2 linked regions of the Actinoalloteichus fjordicus genome follow. The protein of the gene in region 1 interacts with the protein of each later gene in a pairwise test. Links are inferred from orthologs where the notes say so. Each region holds a gene or a part of one and is shown on either strand. Other genes may lie near its edges. The genes, in order: UA74_RS28390 and UA74_RS21070.

The links.
Region 2: the proteins of UA74_RS28390 (region 1) and UA74_RS21070 interact in binary tests that used the Bacillus subtilis proteins (3 or more experiments, as listed by UniProt). The link is inferred for Actinoalloteichus fjordicus from one-to-one orthologs.

What each region holds. Positions count from the first base shown.
Region 1 is NZ_CP016076.1:6,646,331-6,649,637, forward strand. The notes cover bases 256-3,254. They hold UA74_RS28390 (ABC transporter permease), read left to right. Parts: upstream 256-1,144; coding sequence 1,145-2,365; downstream 2,366-3,254. Other genes in these bases: UA74_RS28385 (ABC transporter ATP-binding protein), read left to right, coding at 256-1,148; UA74_RS28395 (cryptochrome/photolyase family protein), read right to left, coding at 2,441-3,254. In the rest of the region: UA74_RS28380 (hypothetical protein), read left to right, coding at 1-240; more of UA74_RS28385, read left to right, coding at 237-255; more of UA74_RS28395, read right to left, coding at 3,255-3,307.
Region 2 is NZ_CP016076.1:4,975,960-4,979,945, forward strand. The notes cover bases 183-3,860. They hold UA74_RS21070 (efflux RND transporter permease subunit), read left to right. Parts: upstream 183-540; coding sequence 541-3,660; downstream 3,661-3,860. Other genes in these bases: UA74_RS21065 (MarR family transcriptional regulator), read right to left, coding at 183-436. In the rest of the region: more of UA74_RS21065, read right to left, coding at 1-182. UniProt on the Bacillus subtilis protein: Required for self-resistance to surfactin, an antimicrobial lipopeptide surfactant produced by B.subtilis. Also required for swarming motility.

The sequences.
Region 1 (3,307 bases):
CCTCGGCAGGCAGGCTCGACCACCGCAGTCACCGCAGAGAGCGCGGAGAACGCGCCCACCGCCCAGACTGTCCCCACCGCAGAGGCCCCACCACAGACACCGGAGTCGACCCGAGACCAGAACTTCCACCGCGAGGCTTCCACCGACGAGGCCGCCCACGGTGTGGAGCCCCGCGTCGCCCGCTTCGGCGACGCAGAACAGAGAACACCGCACGACAGAAATGGGGGAGGACGACAGTGAACGAGTCCACCTTAGAGATCGACCGGCTGAGCAAACGCTACGGCGAACTGGTCGCGCTGAACGAGATGACCTTCGAGGTCCGGTCCGGAGAGCTCTTCGGGTTCGTCGGCAGCAACGGTGCGGGCAAGACGACCACGATGCGCATCGCCATGGGGGTGCTCGCCACCGACTCCGGCGAGGTCCGCTGGCAGGGCCACGCCGTCGACTTCGACACCCGCCGCAAGATCGGCTACATGCCCTCCGAACGTGGGCTCTACCCGAAGATGAAGGTGCACGACCAGCTCGTGTACCTGGGTGAGCTGCACGGGATGGCCACGGCCGACGCACGTCGGGCCGCCGACGAGTGGACGGAGCGGCTCGGCCTCGCCGAACGCCGCAAGGACGAGGTGCAGAAGCTCAGCCTGGGCAATCAGCAGCGCGTGCAGCTCGCCGCCGCACTCGTCCACGACCCCGAGGTGCTCATCCTGGACGAGCCGTTCTCCGGGCTGGACCCGATGGCCGTCGACGTGATGAGCAGCGTGCTGCGCGAGAAGGCATCGGCAGGAGCGCCGGTGATCTTCTCCAGCCACCAGCTCGAACTCGTCGAGCGGTTCTGCGACCGCGTCGGCATCATCCGGTCGGGCGAGATGGTGGCCTGCGGCACCGTCGACGAGCTGCGCGGTGACGCGGCGCTGCGCATCCGGATCGACGTCCCCTCGGCGCAGCCGGGGTGGACCGACGCGATCTCGGGCGTGCGAGTCGTCGAGCAGACCGGCTCCGCCTACCTGGTCGAGCTGTCCCACGGCGTCGACGACCAGCAGCTGCTCGCCGCGGCGTTGGCGACCGGGCCGGTCCGCGAGTTCTCCCCCCACCGCCCCGCCCTCACCGAACTGTTCCGCAACGTCGTCAGTCAGGAGGTGGCGCAGTGAGCGCCCCGACTCCCTCCCGCAGCCGGGCGGTCAGCCCCACGAAGGCGATCATGCTGGTGGCCAAGCGGGAGATCGACACCCGACTGAAGTCGAAGAGCTTCGTGTTCGGCACGCTCGGCCTCGTCGCAGCCATCGCGCTCTACATCGCCATGATGACCTTCATCGGCGGCCGTGACAGCTCGACGTCCATCGGGCTCACCGGCGAGATGACCGCGATCTCGGCGGAGCTGTCCGCGTCGGGCGAGGCGCTCGGCGAGGACCTGGTCGTCACTGAGGTGCCCGACGCCGCCACCGGCGAGCAGCAGGTGCGCGACGAGGAGCTGGACGTCCTGGTCGGCGGCACTCCAGCCGAACCCCAGGTGACGGTGAAGACCGGCCTCCCCGACACCGTCGAGGTCCTGTTGTCCGGCATCGCCCAGCAGGCGGCGCTGAACGCCCAGCTGACCGCAGGCGGGCTCGATCCGGCGCAGGTCCAGCAGGAGGTCGCGGCGGCGGCGCAGGTCCAGATCACGCACCTCGACGAGGCCAACCCCCAGCAGGTCGAGCAGCTCTTCATCGGCATCGCGACCTGCTTCCTGCTCTACATGTCGATGATGATGTACGGCTCCTACGTGGCGCAGGGCGTCGTGGAGGAGAAGTCGAGCAGGGTCGTCGAGCTGCTGCTCGCCACCATCCGGCCCTACCAGCTGATGCTCGGCAAGGTCGTCGGCATCGGGGCGGTCGGGCTCGTACAGCTGCTGTCCATCGCGATCATCGGCGTCGGCGGCGCCGTGGCGGCGGGACTGCTGACGGTGCCGACGGCGGCGTTGAGCGCCGCGGTGTCCGGCCTGCTGTGGTACCTGCTCGGCTTCTTCCTGTTGGCCACCTTGGCGGCGGCCTCCGGGGCGCTGGTCTCCCGGCAGGAGGACGTGCAGTCGGTGATGATGCCGATGATGATGCTGGTCCTCATCCCGTTCATCCTGACCTTCACGCTGCTGGTCGGTGATCCGGAGAACGAGACGGGCGAATGGCTGTCGCTGCTGCCGTTCTTCTCGCCGTTCATGATGCCGGTCCGGATCGCGACCTCGGTGGTGCCGATCTGGCAGATCGGCGTGGCCGTCGTCCTCAGCCTCGTGGCGGCCGCGGTGCTGCTGGCGCTGGCGTCGCGGATCTACTCGAACGCCGTGCTGCGCACCGGCAGCCGGGTGAAGCTGAAGGACGCGCTGAGCAAGGCCTGATCCCACGCCGCAGACCGACTCGGCCCCGCTCTCGACTCGTGGAGCGGGGCCGAGTCCCGTCTCGGCAGCGGTCCGTCAGCGACCGCTGATCTCGCCGAAGCGGCGCAGCGCCTCCTGCCGTTCCTCGCCGTGATCGACCATCCGCTCCGGATAGTCGGCGGGCGCGTCCTCCCCTGCCTTCCACGGTTCGTGCACCGCCTTGCCTGCGATCCCCCGCAGTTCCGGGACGTGCCTGCGCACGTAGTCGCCGTCCGGGTCGAAGCGCCGCCCCTGTGTCACGGGGTTGAACACCCGGAAGTACGGCGCCGAGTCGGTGCCGCTGCCCGCGACCCACTGCCAGTTATGCTGATTCGACGCCAGGTCGCCGTCCACCAGCGCCGTCATGAAGTGCCGCGCACCCCACCACCAGGGCAGGTGCAGGTCCTTGACCAGGAAACTCGCCGCGACCATCCGCACCCGGTTGTGCATCCAGCCCTCGCGGGCCAGCTGTCGCATCCCGGCGTCGACGAAGGGGAAGCCGGTCCGTCCGGTTCGCCACCGTTCGAAGCGCTCGTCCGCGTCCGGACCCGTGTCGTAGGAGATCCGGTCGAAGCGCCGGTCGAGGTTCTGCCGCGCCGACTCCGGCTGATGCCACAGCACGTCGGCGAGGAAGTCCCGCCAAGCCAGTTCACGTCGGAAGGCCGTCGCGCCTTCTCCTCGATCGCCTGCCAGGTCGGCGAGCAGGGTGCGCGGGTGGACACAGCCCCAGTGCAGATAGGTCGAGAGCCTGCTGGTGCCGTCGGCCGAGGGCCGATCCCTGCCTTCCGCGTAGTCGGCGAGTCGCTCGTCGCGGAAGGACGCCCAGCGGTCCAGCCCGGCCCGCTCCCCCGCTGCGGGCAGTCGGACCTCGCCGAGGTCGTCGTCAGCGGGCACGGGCACCGCCGTCGGGCCGCCGCGAAGCGT
Region 2 (3,986 bases), 1.7 Mb from region 1 along the record:
CGGCCGCGCCCCGCTCGACGGCACGGAGTTCCTCGACGGAGAGCTGGGCGAGGAGAACCTGACGATGGTCACGGCCCGCAGTGGCGATCTCGTCCAGAAGGGTGACACCTGCCGGTGTGAGTGACAAACGTCGGACCCGTCGGTCCCGAGTGTCGGTGACCCGGCTGACCAGTCCCCTGTCGAGCAGCCGGTCGATCATGCCCGTCGCGGTGGCCAGGCTGACGCCGAGCTGATCCGCCAGGGCGTGCCCGGCGACGCCTCCCTCGATCGCCAGGCAGAGCAGCACCCGAAACTGCTGCATGGTGATCCCGCTGTCCAGCAGCGGATGCGATCTGACTCGGACGGCCCCCCGCATGAGGTCGTCGTGATGCCGTTCGACGGCGTCGATCAGCCGGTGCCGTTCCTCGTCGATCCGCACCGGGCGATCCTGCCCCATCGACCCGGTTCTCCACGAACTCCGGGGTGCGGGTAAATATTATGCGTGAAGCTAACTATTCACCCGTTCACCTCCTGATCATCACCCGACCGGAGGAACCACCCGTGACCTGGCTTGCTCGCCTCAGCCTGGCCAACCGAGCCCTGGTCGCACTGGCATCGGTGCTCATCCTGGGCTTCGGCGTCTTCGCGACCACCTCACTCAGACAAGAGCTCATCCCTTCGATGGAGATCCCGGTCGCCGCCGTGGTCGCCCCGTACCCCGGCGCCGCACCCCAGGTGGTGGAGGACCAGGTCACCGAACCGCTGGAGACGGCGGCGACCGGCGTCCGAGGCGTGGTCGGCACGTCGGCGACCAGCAGCGGCGGAATGTCGGTGGTCAACGTCGAACTGGAGTTCGGCACCGACCTGAGCGGCGCCCAAACCGATCTCCAGCAGGCGGTGAACCGGGTCGCGAACGGACTTCCCGACGCGGTCACGCCGACCGTCATGACCGGCAGCGTCGACGACCTGCCGGTGCTCCAGCTCTCGGCCGCCTCGGCCGCCGACGAGCAGGACGCCGCCGCGCTGCTGCGCGACGAGGTCGTCCCGCTGCTGGAGGGCGTCGCCGGAGTCCGCGAGGTGAGTCTCACCGGTGTGGCCGATCAGGTGGTCACCATCGACGTGGACTCCGCCGCCCTGGCCGCACAGGGCATCCCACTGCCGTCGGTCCTCCAGGCCCTGCAGGCGGCGGGCGCGAGCGTGCCCGCCGGGACGCTCACCCAGAACGGCGAGACCCTCTCGGTGTCCGTGGGCGCACCCGTCGACACGGTGGCCGATCTACCGGAGATCCGACTTCCGCTGACGGACGGCGGCTCCGCGCGGCTGGCCGACATCGCCGAGGTGACCAGCGCCCCTGCGGACGCCACCGGCTACTCGCGCACCGACGGGCTGCCCAGCATCGGCATCGGCGTGACCAAGACGCCAGAGGGCAACACCGTCGAGATCTCCGAGCAGGTCCGCGAGCTGCTTCCCGAGATCGAGCGGCTGCTCGGCGAGTCCGGTCAGGTCACGGTCGTCTTCGACCAGGCGCCGTTCATCGAGCAGTCGATCCATGACCTCACGGTCGAAGGGGCCCTCGGCCTCGTCTTCGCCATCGTGATCATCCTGCTGTTCCTGCTCTCCCTGCGTTCGACGCTGGTCACCGCGGTGTCCATCCCGATGTCGGTGCTCATCGCCCTGATCAGCCTCTACGTCACCGACTACTCGCTGAACATCCTCACCCTCGGCGCGCTCACGGCGGCCGTCGGGCGGGTGGTGGACGACTCGATCGTCGTCATCGAGAACATCAAACGACATCTCGGCTACGGCGAGCCCAAACGGCAGGCGATCCTCACCGCAGTCCGTGAGGTGGCAGGCGCCATCACCGCGTCGACCATCGCCACCGTCGCGGTGTTCCTGCCGATCGCGGTGGTCGGCGGCCAGGTCGGCGAGCTGTTCCGGCCCTTCGCCGTCACCGTGTCCGTCGCGCTGCTCGCCTCGCTGCTGGTCTCGCTGACGATCGTGCCGGTGCTGGCGTACTGGTTCCTCAAGGACCGCCGCGAGGCAGGCGAGGGCGAGCCCGACGAGGCGGCCATCCGGGAGAAGGAGGAGCGCAGCCCGCTCCAGCGCACCTACCTACCGGTGCTGCGTGGTGCGCTGGCGCATCCGGTCATCACCCTCGTCATCGCCGTCGGACTGCTCGGTGGCACGCTAGCCCTGGTGCCGCAGCTCCAGACCAACTTCCTCGGCGACAGCGGTCAGAACACCCTGTCGGTCCGGCAGGAGCTGCCCCCCGGCGCGAGCCTGGAGACCGCCGACGCGGCGGCCCGGCAGGTGGAGGACGTGCTGGCCGACACCGACTCGGTCGAGGGGTATCAGGCCTCGATCGGCTCGCAGGGCGGCATGGCCGCCTCCTTCGGCATGGGCGGGTCCTCGGGAACCACGACCTTCTCCGTGACCACCGACTCCGAAGCCGATCAGGCGGCGGTGCAGTCCGAGCTGCGGGAGCGGCTGGCCGAGCTGTCGGACGCGGGCGAGATCACCGTCGACGCGGGCGGCATGGGCTTCGGCGGAGCGAGCGGGCTGGCGGTGATCGTCAGCGGCGACGACGAGGCCGACCTGGCCGACACCGCGACCCGGGTGACGGAGCTGGTCGCCGACACTCCCGGCGCCACCGACGTCAGCAACAACCTCGCCGTGGAGGCGCCCTCGGTCGAGGTGACCGTCGACCGGGAGGCCGCCGCAGCCATCGGCATGGATGAGGCGACGGTGGGCCCGGTGGTGGCGGGCGCGATGCGCGGCACGCCTGCGGGGAACCTGACACTCGACGGCACCCGACAGGACATCGTGGTGCGCAGCGGGGCGGCGCCTGCCGACGTGGCGGCGCTGCGCGAGTTCCCGCTGGGCGGCGGACCCGCCGGAGCGATCACGCTGGGCGACATCGCCACCGTGGAGGAGGTTTCCGAGGCCACCAGCATCACCCGTCAGGACGGACAGCGGAGTGCGACGGTGACCGCGAGCCTCGCGGCGGAGGACCTGGGCAGCGTCAACACCGAGTTGCAGACCCGGATCGACGAGCTCGACGTGCCACCCGGCATCGAGGTAGCGATCGGTGGTGTGAGCGCCGATCAGGACGAGGCCTTCGCCGATCTGGGCCTGGCGCTGCTGCTGGCCGTCGCCATCGTCTACGTGGTGATGGTCGCGACGTTCCGCAGCCTGCTCCAGCCGCTGCTGCTGCTGGTGTCCATCCCGTTCGCCGCGACCGGCGCGCTGGGCCTGCTGGTGATCACGGGCACTCCGCTCGGCGTCCCCGCGCTGATCGGGATGCTGATGCTGATCGGCATCGTCGTCACCAACGCCATCGTGTTGATCGACCTGGTCAACCAGGTCCGTCAACAGGGCCGATCCGTCGCCGAGTCGATCATCGAGGGCTCGCGGCAACGACTGCGGCCGATCCTGATGACGGCGCTGGCGACGATCTGCGCGCTGGTGCCGATGTCCCTGGGCATCACCGGCGGCGGGGTGTTCATCTCGCAGCCGCTGGCGATCGTCGTCATCGGTGGTCTGTTCTCCTCGACGCTGCTGACGCTGGTGCTGGTCCCGGTGCTGTACTCGCTCACCGAGCGGGCCAGGGCCGCGATCGGCGGCCGGTCCCGCAGGAGCAGGACCGCCGCCGAGAGTGCGGCGAGCCCGTCGGCGGACTGAGCCGAGCCGAGCCGGGCCCGTCTGCTAGTCGTCGACCAGCGGGCGGGCCCGTCGTCATGTCTGGAGCAGGTCCACCAGGCCGCGTCACGGCCGGGCGGCAGGGGCTGGTCAGCGGCGAGAGGCCAGACCTGCCGGCCGGCCAGGTGCGAACACCTCGGCGCACGAGCACCTTGGGTGCACGGACCTCGATGCCGGATCTCCACGCCGGGGGCGTCGATGCCGGATGTCGGACGCCATTCGGACGGCTCCGAAGGCCCACCGCTCGGACCCGAGGCGCGGTCGTCGACCGGTCACCGGGCCCGTCGGCGATCAACCTCGACGATCTT